Linked DNA regions of Streptomyces liliifuscus. The protein of the gene in region 1 binds, or shares a complex with, the protein of each later gene. Links are inferred from orthologs where the notes say so. Each region holds a gene or a part of one and is shown in the gene's direction. Other genes may lie near its edges. The genes, in order: pcrA and uvrB.

Region 1 (7,293 bases):
CACGGAGACCGTCGTGCCGGTCTTGACCTGGTCCCAGGTGGTCCGCGGGAGCGTGACACCGGCGGCCTTCCAGGCGGCCTGGGTGAGCCCGGAGCAGTCGTACGAGCCGGGGCCGCTCGCGCCCCAGACGTACGGCTTGCCGATCTGGGCGCGGGCGAAGGCGAGTGCCTTGCCGGCCTTGGCGGTGGAGGCGACGGAGCCGGAGCCCGACCCGGAGGTGCCCGAGGCGCTCCCGGAGCCCGTGGAGGTCCCGGTGCCCTGCGCCGCCTCCTGGCGCCGCCGCTCGGCGTCGGCCGCCTGCTGCCGGGCCAGCTCGTCCGCCTTGCGCTGAGCCTCTTCCTGCTTCTGCCGCTCGATCGCGGCGAGGCGCGCCTTCTCCTCGGCGGTCAGCTTCGAGAGGAGGTCGCGCGCCGTGGCGAGCTTCCGCTGGACGTCCGCCTTGGACGTCTTCAGCGAGCTCTGCGTCCTGGTGAGCGTCTCCAGGCTCTCGGACGCCTCCTGCCGCTTCTCCGTCGTGGCGGTCTGCTGCGTCACGTAGTCGTCGACGGACTGCTTCTGGCGGCTGGTGAGCCGGTCCATCAGCTGGGTCTGGTCGAAGTAGTCCTGCGGGTTGTCCGCGAGGAGCAGGGAGGCGGTGTCGGGGGCGGCGGCCCCGGTGCGGTACTGCGCGGCGGCGAACGTACCGAGCTCCTCGCGCGCGTCGTTGAGCTTCTCCGTGCGGCGCGCCACGTCGTCGAGCAGGGTGTCGACGCGCTTCTTCTGCTTGGTGGTCTTCTCCTTGGCCGCGTTGTACTTCTCGCCGGCCGTCTCCGCCTGGCGGTAGAGGTCGTCGACCTTCTTCTCGACTTCCTCGAGGCTCGGCCTGGGCTCCTCGGAGGGGGCCGCGTTCGCCGTCTGGGAGAGAAGGGCCACCGAGGTCAGGGCCGCGGTGGCGATGGCCGGAGTCCGTATGCCCATCGGACTGGGGGGCCGGGACTTGCGGTGTGGCGCCACGAGGGCGTCTCCTTCCGTCATCCGCCTACCGAGTTAGCTGTCGGGTTCGGGCGGGTGCTCCGGAAGGTTTGCCCTACGGTCCGTTTCCCCGAAGGGAGTTGGACCGATTCACCCCAAGTTCGGTTGGGTCCCCGGCTCCGTCGGCCACGAGGGCGTACCGGACTCGGCGGAGGCCGCTCGGCCCGGCGTGTTCGCCGGTGCGGGTCGTGCGGCCCACATAAAAGTTAGCTAATTCCTGTGGCCCCTGTGAAGTTTGATGCGCGATATGCCCGATACATTTTCGTGACCTTAGCTTTGAGGCCGACTCCCCGTGGTCAATTAGGGATGATCTACGGAGAGTTGTCCGAAGTGGGCCGACGGTGGCCCCCGAAGGGGCGCGGGGAACTGCGCGACCAGCCACAGCCGACCCGCACCCGCGATACGGCGTTCCGGGTTTCCGGCGAAGCCGCAGGTCGACCGCCTGATCGCGGATCGTCACGGGCATCCTGCGGAGGGTGACGGGGCCGGTGGCGGGCGGCCCGACATACCCGCAGCCCCGCTGGAGCGATCCGCCAAGTTTCAAGGGTGGCGGCACGCTGTCAGTGGGGACGCCTAGACTCGGAGAGCGATGAGCAGCCTCTTTGATGACAGCTTCCTGGCGGACCTCAAGCCCTCGCGGGCCCACGAGGAGGAGCCCCCGCCGCCGCCCGAGGACGAGGCACCGGAGTCGGAGCCCGTTCCGGACGATTTGTTCGGCGGCCACTTCGACGTGCCGCCGAGTCGGGACGGGTATTACCGCGACGGCGCCCCCCGGCCGCACGTGGACCCGGCCGCGCTCCTGGACGGGCTGAACGAGAACCAGCGCGCGGCGGTGGTCCACCACGGCTCGCCGCTGCTCATCGTGGCCGGCGCGGGCTCCGGCAAGACCCGTGTGCTCACGCATCGCATCGCCCACCTGCTGGGCGAGCGCAAGGTGCACCCGGGCCAGATCCTCGCGATCACCTTCACGAACAAGGCCGCGGGCGAGATGAAGGAGCGCGTCGAGCAGCTCGTCGGCCCGCGCGCCAACGCGATGTGGGTGATGACGTTCCACAGCGCGTGTGTACGGATCCTGCGGCGCGAGTCGAAGCAGCTCGGCTTCACCTCCTCCTTCTCGATCTACGACGCCGCCGACAGCAAGCGCCTCATGGCCCTGGTCTGCCGTGACCTGGACCTCGACCCCAAGCGCTTCCCGCCCAAGTCGTTCAGCGCCAAGATCTCGAACCTGAAGAACGAGCTGATCGACGAGGAGGACTTCGCCGCCCAGGCCGCCGACGGCTTCGAGAAGACCCTCGCCCAGGCCTACGCGATGTACCAGTCACGCCTGCGCGAGGCGAACGCGCTGGACTTCGACGACCTGATTATGACGACGGTCAACCTCCTGCGCGCCTTCCCGGACGTCGCCGAGCACTACCGCCGCCGCTTCCGGCACGTCCTGGTCGACGAGTACCAGGACACGAACCACGCGCAGTACGCCCTTGTGCGCGAGCTCGTCGGCACCTCCGAGCACCCGGTCGACGTACCGCCCAGTGAGCACGACCTCCCGTCGGCGGAGCTGTGCGTGGTGGGTGACGCGGACCAGTCGATCTACGCCTTCCGCGGCGCGACCATCCGCAACATCCTCCAGTTCGAGGAGGACTACCCGAACGCGACGACGATCCTGCTGGAGCAGAACTACCGCTCGACGCAGACGATCCTCACCGCCGCGAACGCGGTCATCGAGCGCAACGAGTCGCGCCGCCCCAAGAACCTGTGGACCAACGCGGGCGCGGGCGCCCAGATCACCGGCTATGTCGCCGACACCGAGCACGACGAGGCCCAGTTCGTCGCCGACGAGATCGACCGGCTCACGGACGCGGGCGACGCGAAGGCGGGCGACGTCGCCGTCTTCTACCGTACGAACGCGCAGTCCCGTGTCTTCGAAGAGGTCTTCATCCGCGTCGGCCTGCCCTACAAGGTCGTCGGCGGCGTCCGCTTCTACGAGCGCAAGGAGGTCCGTGACGTCCTCGCGTACCTGCGCGTGCTCGCGAACCCCGAGGACTCCGTACCGCTCCGGCGCATTCTCAACGTCCCCAAGCGCGGCATCGGCGACCGCGCCGAGGCGATGATCGACGCGCTCTCCCAGCGCGAGAAGATCAGCTTCGCGCAGGCGCTGCGCCGCGTGGACGAGGCGTACGGCATGGCGTCCCGCTCGACGAACGCCGTCAAGAAGTTCAACACCCTGATGGAGGACCTCCGCACGATCGTCGAGTCGGGCGCCGGCCCGGCGACGGTCCTTGAGGCGGTTCTCGAACGGACCGGCTACCTCGCCGAGTTGCAGGCCTCGACCGACCCGCAGGACGAGACCCGCATCGAGAACCTCCAGGAACTGGCCGCCGTGGCCCTGGAGTTCGAGCAGGAGGCCGGCGAGGGTGAGGCACCGGGCGGGCTCTCCGCCTTCCTGGAGCGGGTCGCGCTCGTCGCCGACTCCGACCAGATCCCGGACGAGGAGGAGGACGGGTCCGGCGTGATAACGCTGATGACCCTCCACACCGCCAAGGGCCTCGAATTCCCCGTGGTGTTCCTGACCGGCATGGAGGACGGCGTCTTCCCGCACATGCGCGCCCTCGGCCAGACCAAGGAGCTGGAGGAGGAGCGCAGGCTCGCGTACGTCGGCATCACGCGCGCGCGGGAGCGGCTGTATCTCACCCGCTCCTCGATGCGCAGCGCTTGGGGCCAGCCCTCGTACAACCCGCCGTCCCGCTTCCTGGAGGAGATCCCGGACACGCATCTGGAGTGGAAGCGCACGGGCTCCCTGGGCCCGGTCTCCTCCGGCCCGGTGTCCGGCGTGGCGGCCTCCCTGTCCTCCTCGCGCTCCCGCTCGGCCGCCTCGGGCGCGTCCGGCTTCGCCACCCGACGCGGCGCCACCGACAAGCCGGTGGTGTCCCTCGCGGTCGGCGACCGCGTCACCCATGACCAGTTCGGCCTCGGCACGGTCGTCGGGGTGAAGGGCACCGGTGCGAACGCGGAGGCGACGGTCGACTTCGGCGAGGAGAAGCCGAAGAGGCTGCTGCTGCGGTACGCGCCGGTGGAGAAGCTGTAGCTCTCAAGGGCAATGGCCACGGGGGCTACTTGAAGGGCGGGCCCATCACTTTCAGCCCGTCCGGCGTTTGAGGACGAGGCCGTTCAGGCCGATTCGGGGGTCTGGGGGCGCAGCCCCCAGGACTCCGGCTCCGGTCGGCGCTCCCCTACGAGGGGTCCAGCCCGTGGCTGCGCAGCCACGGCAGCGGGTCGATCGCCGAGCCACCACCCGGACGCACCTCGAAGTGGAGGTGCGGACCGGTCGAGTTCCCGGAGTTCCCGGAGTACGCGATCGGATCCCCGGCCTTCACGACGGCACCCGAGGCGACCTTGTACGTGGAGAGGTGGCAGTACCACGTCTCCGTACCGTCCTTGGCCGTCACGATGACCATGTTCCCGTACGCGCTGTTCCACTGCGTCCGGACGGTCCCGTCGGTCGCGGCCATCACCGTCGTGCCGTACGAGACGGGGAAGTCGATGCCGGTGTGGACGGACATCCAGTTGATGCCGGCCTGTCCGTAGTAGGCGCTGAGCCCGTGCTGCGCGACCGGCAGCGCGAACTTCGGCCGCAGCCGCTCCTTGCGGGCCGCTTCCGCCGCCGCCTTCTGCTTCTGGGCGGCCTGCTGGGCCTTCAAGTCGATACGTTCCTGCGTACGGCTCGCCCGGTCGGCGAAGTCGTCCGCGTCCGCGGAGAGGTTCTCGAGCTGGGTGTCCAGCTGGTTGTTCGCTGCCGCCGGCTTCACGGCGCTCGCGTCGGGCGCGGCGGCCGTCGTCTGCACGTCGTCGTTGCTGCTGCTTCCGCCGGTCACGGACGCGGCGGCGATTCCGGCCACGCCCATCACACACGCCGAGGGCACGGCGACCGTCAGCAGGGCGGAACGCTTCGGCGGGGTGCGGCGGCGGGAACGGGGCGCGGAACGGCCGGCCGCACGTGACGCGGAGCGGCCGGCCGGGGCGGCGGTGGCGACGGAGGCGGTCTCCTCGACGTCGTCGAAGGGTGCGGGTTCGTCGTGGGCGTGGCTGTGGCCATCGGTGGCGGAGTCCGCGTCGGCGTCGTCGGAGGGGGTGAACTCGCCGTCCGCGGTGGCCTGTTCCTCGTACGGGACCTGCTCGAAGGTGGTGGTGGCCTGCTGCTCGTACGACTCGTGCCCGTCGTAGGCCTCGTGGTGGTCGTACGACGTGTGCTGGTCGGTCGGATACGACTCGTGCTCGGCCTGCGCCTGATGGTGGGGCTGGACCTGGGGCTGCGGCTGGACCTGGGTCCGGTTCTGGTCGCCGCCGTCCGAGTTCCACGCCGTCGCGTCGTACGTGCCGGTCTCGAAGGTCGGCGCGGTCCACTGCTGGGTGGGGTCGACCGGATCGGCCTGGAGCCAGGCGTTCGCGTCCCACTGACCGGTGCCGTCCGGGCTCCCGGCCTGCGTCGGGATCTCGCCGAGCTGCTGGTAACCGGCGTTCTGCCAGACACCGCTCGTGTCATAGCTGCCGGTCTCGAACGCGGCGTGGTGCTGGGCCGCGTACGGGTCGTAGTTCAGGGTCTGGTGACTGCCGGTGGCCCACTGGGTGGCGTCGTACGAACCCGTGCCCGCGCCGCTGCCGTCGGTTCCGCCGCCGTTGCCGGGGAGGTCGCCGAACAGAGGGTCGGTGTCGAAGGTCGTCGTCGCGTAGGCGCCCGTCGTGTCGTAGCTGCCCGTCGCGCCGTACGCACCGGTGGCGTTGGCGTCGAAACCGGTGGCGGAGTAGCCGTCGTACGTGGTGAAGTCGCCGTACTGGACGCCCTGTTCGCCATAGGACGCGTAATGCGTCGTGGCGGCCTCGGGAGCCGGAGCCGGGGGAGTTGCGGTCCCCGACGGGTGACGGTCGTTCACCAACTTCTCTTTCGCCTCGACGACAGGGGCTGGCAGAGCAGTGCGGCGACTGTACCCGGCGGTACGAGGGCGCGACAATCTTCGGCGGCTTTCCTCCTCTCAGGAAACGGGCATTCGGCCGTCTTTCGGCGGAGGGCGGGCACAGCTTTGGCCTGGCGTTCGATGAATGTTCGAAGAAACGTCGGTCCTCGGAGCCGGTTGAACGGGTTCGGCGGCGGGTTCCGGTTGTGCCGGTTCCCTTTTGCGCCGCTTGCGCTCCGCCGCTTCCGGTTGGCGCACTCCCCGTGGTGACGCTCTCGGTCACGCCACCGTCAGTCGGTCACGCCACCGTCACGCAACGGTCAGTCGGTCACGCCACCGTCACGCAACGGTCAGTCGGTCACGCCACCGTCAGGCCGTCGGCGTGCGCGGCGGGGCGAGCGGCGGCCGGGCGGGCCTCCGTCTCCTCGGCGTCCAGTGCCTGTCGGATGCCGGCCGCGACGGCCGGGTGCACGGGGAGGGCGAGATGCCCGATCCCGCTCACCCGCACGTTCTGGACAAGCAGGTCCGGGTGCTCGATGCACGCGGTCTCCAGCGGGTCCATCAACTGGTCGAGGTCGCTCCAGAAGCTCACGAACCGAGTACGGCAGTGCGGCGCCGGCTGGCACAGCTCGTCGAGCACTCCGGAACCGGGGCGCATCTGGCGGACGATCGGGTGCGCGTTCATCAGCGGGACGACCCGCGTTCCCGAGTGCGGCGTGCCCAGTGTGACGAGGGTCCGGACGCGGACGTCACCGCCCAGGCACTGCACGTAGTAACGCGCTATCAGTCCGCCGAGGCTGTGCCCGACGATGTCCACCTCGTGACGGCCGGTGCGCTCGCAGATCTCCTCGATGTGCCGGCCGAGCAGCTCGGCGGCGGTCCGAATGTCACAGGTCAGCGGGGAGTAGTTGAGCGACTCGATCTGCTGCCTGCCGTGCTGGGCCAGCGAGCGGCGCAGCATCACGAAGACGGAACGGTTGTCGATGAAGCCGTGCAGCAGGACGACCGGGGGCCTGGTGGGGGTGGGGAGCCGGGTGGTGTCGGGGGTGCCGTCGATGCCTGTGCCGGTGCCCTTACGTGTGTCCGTGCCCGTACGTGTGCCTGTGTCGGTCGAGTCGGTCAGGTCGGTCGGGGTCCCGGGTGGGTTCGGGGCCGGGCGGCGCTCGGGGGTGATGCCGGTCGGATAGAGGAGGAGGTGGCCCGCGAGGATCGCGATCTCCAGGGCTGTCGCCTTCAGGAGAGCCAGCGAGAGTCCGGCGATTCTGCCGGGGAGCAGGCGCTGGCAGAGCGGAAGAAGGGGCGACACTGCCCTGGTGACCTTCATGGCCGACCTCCC
Region 2 (7,143 bases), 3.7 Mb from region 1 along the record:
GTCTCCAGGCCGCCCCCGAACCCGCCGATCCCGCCGTCACTCTCCACCACCCGGTGGCACGGCACGACGACCGGCAGCGGATTGGCGCCCATGGCCATGCCCACCGCCTGAGCGGCCCCCGGCTGGCCGACCCGCCGGGCCAGGTCGCCGTACCCCACCACAGAGCCGTACCGAACGCCGGACGCCAGCTCGCGCAGCACCTGGCGGTTGAACCCGGAGATCAGGGACCAGTCCAGCGGCAGGTCGAAGTCCTTGCGCTCGCCCGCGAAGTACGCCGAGATCTGACGTATCGCCTCGGCCAGGAGCGGGGACTGAGGTGCCTCGACGGGCTCGGTGCCGAACCTGGAGGCGAGCCGGTCGAGTGCCTTGTCGCGCACCGCGTCCGTGGCGTGGAAACCGACGCTGACCAGGCCTTCGCCGGTCGCGGCCAGCAGCAGCGGACCGATGTCGCTGTCGACGACGGCCCACACCACTCGCTGCTCGTTCTGCCCATGGCTGTCCATGCGCTCCACGGTACGGCGCACCACTGACAACGCCGGTGGCACGGACGCGTGCGAGCGTCCGTGCCACCGGCGAGAGCTTGTGAAGGCGGGCTCAGCCCTCGTTCAGCGCCTCCTGCACCACGTCCGGCTTGTTCGTGATGATGCCGTCCACGCCGAAGCCCGCGACGCGCCGTGCGTCCGCCGCGGTGTCGACGGTCCAGGTGGAGATCTCCAGCGGCTTGCGGTGCGGTCCTTCGAGCGCGTGGATCGCGGTGACGTAGCCGAGGGAGATCGTCGTGTGCGACGAGTTGATCTGGTCGGCGAACTGCGCGTACGCGGGCAACTCCGCGACCGACGGCGTACCCAGGAAGCCCGTCTTGATGTCGGGCCGCAGCGCGTGCACGGTCCTAAGGCTGTCCGCGCTGAAACTCTGTACGACCAGCTTGCTCCGAACGTGGGCCGGACCCAGCCAGCCCTCGTTGCCGAGGACCTTGAGGGTCTCCCGCTCGATGCCCGGGTAGAGAGCGGGATTCTTGATCTCCAGGACGAGCTTCTGGTGATTCCGTGAAACCCGGTTCATGTACTGCTTCAGGGTCGGTACGTGCGCGCCCGCGTACCGCGGGCTGAACCAGCTGCCCGCGTCCAGCTGCGCGATCTCCGCGGCGGTGAAGTCCTTGACCTTCCACGGGGCCCGCCCGGGGAAGACCTCCTCGACGTTGGTCGTGCGGTTCAGGCTGTCGTCGTGGATCACCACGAGCTGGCCGTCCTTGGTGCGCTGGACGTCGTTCTCGACCCAGCGGAATCCCAGGTCGTCGGCCTTGTCGATGGCGGCCAGGGTGTTCTCGGGGGCGTAGGCCGAGGCGCCTCGGTGGGCGATGACCTGAGTCCGGTCGGTGTCCGGTGCGGCGTGGGCGGTGGGTGCGGGGAGAACAACGACAGCGGCTCCCAGGAGCGCGGTGGTCGTGGCGGCGGCAGCGCGCGCGTACATGCGTACTCCTTGCGTCTGTGTTCACGGACCGTCCTAGAGTGACAGCAGAGGGTCAACAGTAGGGGGGTGCAGGATGGCCACAGATTGAATGGAGTTGCCCATGTCCGATCACGCTTGCCGCACAAGTGCGGCAAGGTCGTGATTCTTTGCCGGAAAATCGTTCGAGCGTTCCGGGGCGAGTCATACTCTCTGCGTCAACCCTGACCGCCGTGGCGGTCCTGGGACGGGGGCATCTCACGAATTTCCGGGACTCATCAGGGCGGAAGGGCAACCGCGCATGCAGGGCACGGTCGACGGATTCAGCTACGGACTCGTCACGCCGCTGGTGGCGTACCTGATGGCCTGCCTCGGTGGAGCGCTGGGTCTGCGCTGCACCACGAGATCGATGCTCGTCACCCGCTCCTGGCGACCAGGCTGGCTCGCCCTCGGTTCGGCGGCGATCGGTTCCGGCATCTGGACCATGCACTTCATCGCGATGATGGGCTTCTCCGTCCAGGAGACACCGGTCCGCTACGACAAACTGACGACGTTCGCGAGCCTCGGCGTCGCGATCGTCATGGTCGGCATCGGGATCTTCATCGTCGGCTACAAGGGAGCCTCCGGAACCGCCCTGTTCACCGGGGGCACCATCACAGGTCTCGGCATCGCCTCGATGCACTACCTGGGCATGGCCGGAATGCGACTCAACGGAAAGCTCGAGTACAACACCTTCACCGTTTCCGCCTCGGTCGTCATAGCCGTCGTCGCCGCGATCGCGGCCCTGTGGGCGGCGGGTCAGGTCCGCGGCTTCATGTGGAGCGTGGGCGCGAGCCTGGTCATGGGTCTCGCCGTCAGCGGTATGCACTACACCGGCATGGCCGCCCTCAACGTCCATCTGCACAGCGCCACCAGCACCCCGTCCGGGGACTCGCCCGCGACCCTGCTGGCCCCCCTGATGGTCGGCCCCCTGGCCTTCCTGCTGCTGGCCGGTGTCGTCGTGATGTTCGACCCGCTGATGGTCATGGGCAAGCCCGACTGGAGCCCCGCCGAGCAGAAGCCCGGCATCCCGGCCCACACCGTCCGCCACACCGGCCGCCGGTCCGTGCCGGGCCAGCGCCGGAGCTCCAGGCGCCCCGGTTCCCGCACCCCGCAGAACTGGTGACGCGACCCCGTTGTCAGTGCGGGGTCGTACGGTGGAACCCATGCGGCCCGTATCAAAGATCGAACGCACGGTGGCGCCCTTCGAGGTCGTCAGCCCCTACCAGCCCAGCGGCGACCAGCCCGCTGCCATCGCCGACCTCGAGCGGCGTATCCGCGCAGGTGAGAAGGACGTGGTCCTTCTCGGCGCGACCGGCACCGGCAAGTCCGCCACCACCGCGTGGATGATCGAGAAGCTCCAGCGCCCCACTCTCGTGATGGCGCCGAACAAGACGCTGGCCGCCCAGCTGGCCAACGAGTTCCGCGAGCTGCTGCCGAACAACGCCGTCGAGTACTTCGTCTCGTACTACGACTACTACCAGCCCGAGGCGTACGTCCCGCAGTCGGACACCTACATCGAGAAGGACTCCTCGGTCAACGAGGAGGTGGAGCGCCTGCGCCACTCCGCGACCAACTCGCTGCTCACCCGCCGGGACGTCGTCGTGGTCGCCTCGGTCTCCTGCATCTACGGCCTGGGCACGCCGCAGGAGTACGTGGACCGCATGGTCAACCTCAAGATCGGCGACGAGATCGACCGGGACGACCTCCTGCGCCGCTTCGTCGACATCCAGTACACGCGCAACGACCTGGCGTTCACCCGCGGCACCTTCCGCGTCCGCGGCGACACCATCGAGATCTTCCCGGTCTACGAAGAGCTGGCCGTCCGCATCGAGATGTTCGGCGACGAGATCGAGGCCCTCTCCACACTGCACCCGCTCACCGGCGAGATCATCAGCGACGACCAGCAGCTGTACGTCTTCCCGGCCTCCCACTACGTCGCGGGGCCCGAGCGCCTGGAGCGCGCCGCCAACGACATCGAGAAGGAACTGGGCGAGCGTCTCTCGGAGCTGGAGAAGCAGGGCAAGCTCCTGGAGGCCCAGCGGCTGCGGATGCGCACGACGTACGACCTCGAAATGCTCCGCCAGATCGGCTCCTGCTCGGGCGTCGAGAACTACTCGATGCACTTCGACGGCCGCGAGCCCGGCTCCCCGCCGAACACGCTGATCGACTACTTCCCGGACGACTTCCTGCTCGTCATCGACGAGTCGCACGTCACGGTCCCGCAGATCGGCGCGATGTACGAGGGCGACGCCTCCCGCAAGCGCACCCTCGTCGACCACGGCTTCCGGCTGCCGTCCGCCCTGGACAACCGCCCCCTGAAGTGGGAGGAGTTCCAGGAGCGCATCGGCCAGGCCGTCTACCTGTCGGCGACACCGGGCAAGTACGAGCTCTCGCGCGGCGACGGCTTCGTCGAGCAGATCATCCGCCCCACCGGCCTCATCGACCCCGAGGTCGTCGTCAAGCCCACCGAGGGCCAGATCGACGACCTGGTGCACGAGATCCGCAAGCGCACCGAGAAGGACGAGCGCGTCCTGGTCACCACCCTCACCAAGAAGATGGCCGAGGACCTCACCGACTACTTCCTCGAACTGGGCATCCAGGTCCGCTATCTGCACAGCGACGTCGACACCCTGCGCCGCGTCGAGCTGCTGCGCGAGCTGCGGGCCGGCGAGTTCGACGTCCTCGTCGGCATCAACCTCCTCAGGGAGGGCCTCGACCTGCCCGAGGTCTCCCTGGTGTCGATCCTCGACGCCGACAAGGAGGGCTTCCTGCGCTCCGGCACCTCCCTGATCCAGACCATCGGCCGCGCCGCCCGAAACGTGTCCGGTCAGGTCCACATGTACGCCGACAAGATCACCCCGGCGATGGAGAAGGCCATCGAGGAGACCAACCGCCGCCGGGAGAAGCAGGTCGCGTACAACACGGAGCGGGGCATCGACCCGCAGCCCCTCCGCAAGAAGATCAACGACATCGTGGCGCAGATCGCCCGCGAGGACGTCGACACGGAACAGCTGCTCGGCTCGGGCTACCGCAAGTCGTCGGACGGCAAGGGCGCCAAGGCCCCCGTGCCCGCGCTCGGCGGGAAGGCGGCCAAGGGAGCCAAGTCCGCCAAGGGCAAGGCCAAGGACACCGTCCCGACCGACCGGCCCGCGGCGGAACTCGCCGAGCAGATCGAGGAGATGACGCAGCGGATGCGCGCCGCCGCCGCGAACCTGCAGTTCGAGATCGCCGCCAGGTTGCGTGACGAGGTCTCTGAGATGAAGAAGGAACTGCGACAGATGAAGGAAGCCGGCATCGCCTGACACCCGGAGTGGCGCGCTGTGTTGCAAGACCGACACAAAGTGTGCACCAGGGTTCGGCGCTGTCAGTGGCTCTGCGTAGGGTTGCTGGTCAACCGCAGGACTCTGCGGCAACAGGGGACAGTTCGAGAGGGGAACAGCGCGTGACGGTCAACATGACCAAGGGTCAGGCCATCAGTCTGCAGAAGAACGACGGAGGCACGCTGACCGCGGTCCGCATGGGGCTCGGCTGGCAGGCCGCCCCGCGACGTGGCCTGTTCGGCTCTCGCACCCGTGAGATCGACCTTGACGCGTCCGCCGTGCTGTTCGCGGACAAGCAGCCGGTCGACGTGGTGTTCTTCCGCCACCTCGTCAGCGACGACGGCTCCGTGCGCCACACCGGTGACAACCTCGTCGGCGGCGTGGGCCAGGGCGGCGACGACGAGGCGATCCTCGTCGACCTCGCGCGCATCCCGGTCCACATCGACCAGATCGTCTTCACCGTGAACTCGTTCACGGGCCAGACCTTCCAGGAGGTGCAGGACGCGTTCTGCCGCCTGGTCGACGAGACCAACGGCCAGGAGCTGGCCCGCTACACCCTGGCCGGCGGCGGCCAGTACACGGCGCAGATCATGGCGAAGGTCCACCGCGCGGGCACGGGCTGGCAGATGACCGCTCTCGGCACGCCGGCCAACGGCCGCACCTTCCAGGACCTGATGCCGGCGATCCTGCCGCACCTGTAGGCAACCCGGCACCCGGCGCACGAGCACATAGGGGGAACGAAGGCGATGACGGCTGAGCTGGTCCGGGGGCAGAACCACCCGCTGCCCCAGGCCCGACTTGAGATCCGGGTGTCGGCCGGAAAACCGATCGTGGCCGGGGCCACGCTCAGCGACGAACAGGGCACGGTGCACGGTGTCGAGTGGGTGGCCCATCCGGGCTCACCCACTCTGCCCGGCCTGGAGGTCTCCAAGCAGGCGGCGGCCGACCACCGCCTCGCGTGCGACCTGGACGCCCTGCCCGAGTCCGTGCACCGGGTCAGCGTGCTGCTCGCGCTGCCCTCCGGAGGCAGCGGGCCCGTCAGGTTCGGCTCCGTCGCCGCGCCCTTCATCGCGGTCACCGGACTCGACGGCTCCGAGGTCGCCAGCTACACGATCACGGGGCTGGACGCGGAGTCGGCCGTCGTCGCACTCGAGCTCTACCGCAGGCAGGGCGCCTGGAAGGTCCGAGCCGTGGGCCAGGGATACGCGGGCGGCCTCGCCGAACTCCTCGCCGACCAGGGCCTGCCCGAGGCCCGCCAGCTCGCGGGCAGCATCAACGAAGCGGTCGCCCAGGGCCTCGCCCGTTCGGTGGCAGCGCCCCCGCCGCGCACATCGGAGGGCGACCGCTCGCGGCACGCGGCGACCCCGGCGCTCGGCCAGAACCAGGGCGGAGCCACGCCCCAGGGCGCCCCCGGCCACGTATCACCGCAGCACGGACACCCGGGCGGGCAGGGACACACGGCGTCCGGCGCTCCCGGGCACGCGACACCGCAGGGCGGCCACCCCGTAGGGCCCGGGCAGCCGGACCCGTCCGCCGTCACGCAGCCCGCCGGTCCCGGAGCCGGCGGACCCGTCAACTACAGCCACCCGGGGCGGCAGGCCGCCGCGCCTCCGCCGCCCCCGCCGACAGCGCCCCCGGCCCGGCCGGGACAGCCCGCGCAGCCCGTCGCGGGCGACGCGACCGGCTGGTCCATGGAGGAACGCCTGTACAACCAGGTGTGGGGCATGTTCGAGGACCTGGCCCGCGCCACGGCCGCGTACCGCAGCGCGGTCGACTTCGCCGAGTCGCGGATGGAGCAGGAGCTCGACAAGGTCCTGTCCGACCCGCGCAGCCGCATCGGCGGACAGGGCGACGCGGCGCGTGAGGCAGCCCGCGCCAAGCATTCCCAGCTGATCGACCGGGCCAGGGAGGCACTCGACCGCGATCTCGCCCAGCTCACCGCCGAGGCAGAGGTCGTCGAGCCCGCGCTGCCGCCCGCCTTCGCGCGCTGGGACAACCCTGTCTGGCAGGGCTACCGGGTCCCGATGGAGATCCCCATGGCCCTGCGCCTGGGCGACCTCCATCTGCCCGAGAGCGCGGGCCTGAGCATTCCGATGCTGGTGCGGCTGCCGCTGGAGCGCGGTCTGTGGATAGACAGCGGACGCGCCGGATCCTTCGACGGTTCGATCGCAGATTCCGACGACCTGCGCCGCCTCGGCATGGACACGGCGGTGGCGATCGCGGCCCGGCTGCTCGCCGTCTACCCGGCGGGCGAGTACACACTGCATGTCATCGACCCGGCGGGCTCCGGTGCCTCGTCCCTCGCGCCTCTCGTGCAGACCGGTGTGCTCAACGG

What was found.
Region 2: the proteins of pcrA (region 1) and uvrB are in contact, whole or in part, in a crystal structure (PDB 7EGT), measured with the Thermus thermophilus proteins. The link is inferred for Streptomyces liliifuscus from one-to-one orthologs. Residues at the interface, in WP_096412145.1 of Thermus thermophilus: His654, Arg656, Phe657, Gln666, Asp668, Glu669, Lys680, Arg681, Leu682, Ser683, Lys685, Tyr686, Ala687; in WP_096411307.1 of Thermus thermophilus: Glu23, Leu25, Arg26, Asp27, Gly28, Glu29, Arg30, Phe31, Arg55, Glu326, Asp327, Phe328, Glu379, Ser382, Gln383, His398, Gly400, Arg401.

Annotation. Positions count from the first base shown.
Region 1 is NZ_CP066831.1:4,443,903-4,451,195, reverse strand. Bases 1,204-4,346 are described here. They hold pcrA (DNA helicase PcrA), read left to right. Parts: upstream 1,204-1,600; coding sequence 1,601-4,093; downstream 4,094-4,346. Other genes in these bases: JEQ17_RS18760 (M23 family metallopeptidase), read right to left, coding at 4,239-4,346. Outside these bases: JEQ17_RS18770 (C40 family peptidase), read right to left, coding at 1-993; more of JEQ17_RS18760, read right to left, coding at 4,347-5,936; JEQ17_RS18755 (esterase/lipase family protein), read right to left, coding at 6,316-7,281. UniProt on the Escherichia coli protein: A helicase with DNA-dependent ATPase activity. Unwinds DNA duplexes with 3'-5' polarity. Translocates on single-stranded DNA with 3'-5' polarity. Initiates unwinding more efficiently from a nicked substrate than double-stranded DNA.
Region 2 is NZ_CP066831.1:8,096,449-8,103,591, forward strand. Bases 2,228-5,220 are described here. They hold uvrB (excinuclease ABC subunit UvrB), read left to right. Parts: upstream 2,228-2,651; coding sequence 2,652-4,790; downstream 4,791-5,220. Other genes in these bases: JEQ17_RS34895 (MHYT domain-containing protein), read left to right, coding at 2,228-2,611; JEQ17_RS34905 (TerD family protein), read left to right, coding at 4,931-5,220. Outside these bases: JEQ17_RS34885 (methylated-DNA--[protein]-cysteine S-methyltransferase), read right to left, coding at 1-503; JEQ17_RS34890 (glycerophosphodiester phosphodiesterase), read right to left, coding at 595-1,470; more of JEQ17_RS34895, read left to right, coding at 1,748-2,227; more of JEQ17_RS34905, read left to right, coding at 5,221-5,509; JEQ17_RS34910 (TerD family protein), read left to right, coding at 5,555-7,143. UniProt on the Escherichia coli protein: The UvrABC repair system catalyzes the recognition and processing of DNA lesions. A damage recognition complex composed of 2 UvrA and 2 UvrB subunits scans DNA for abnormalities.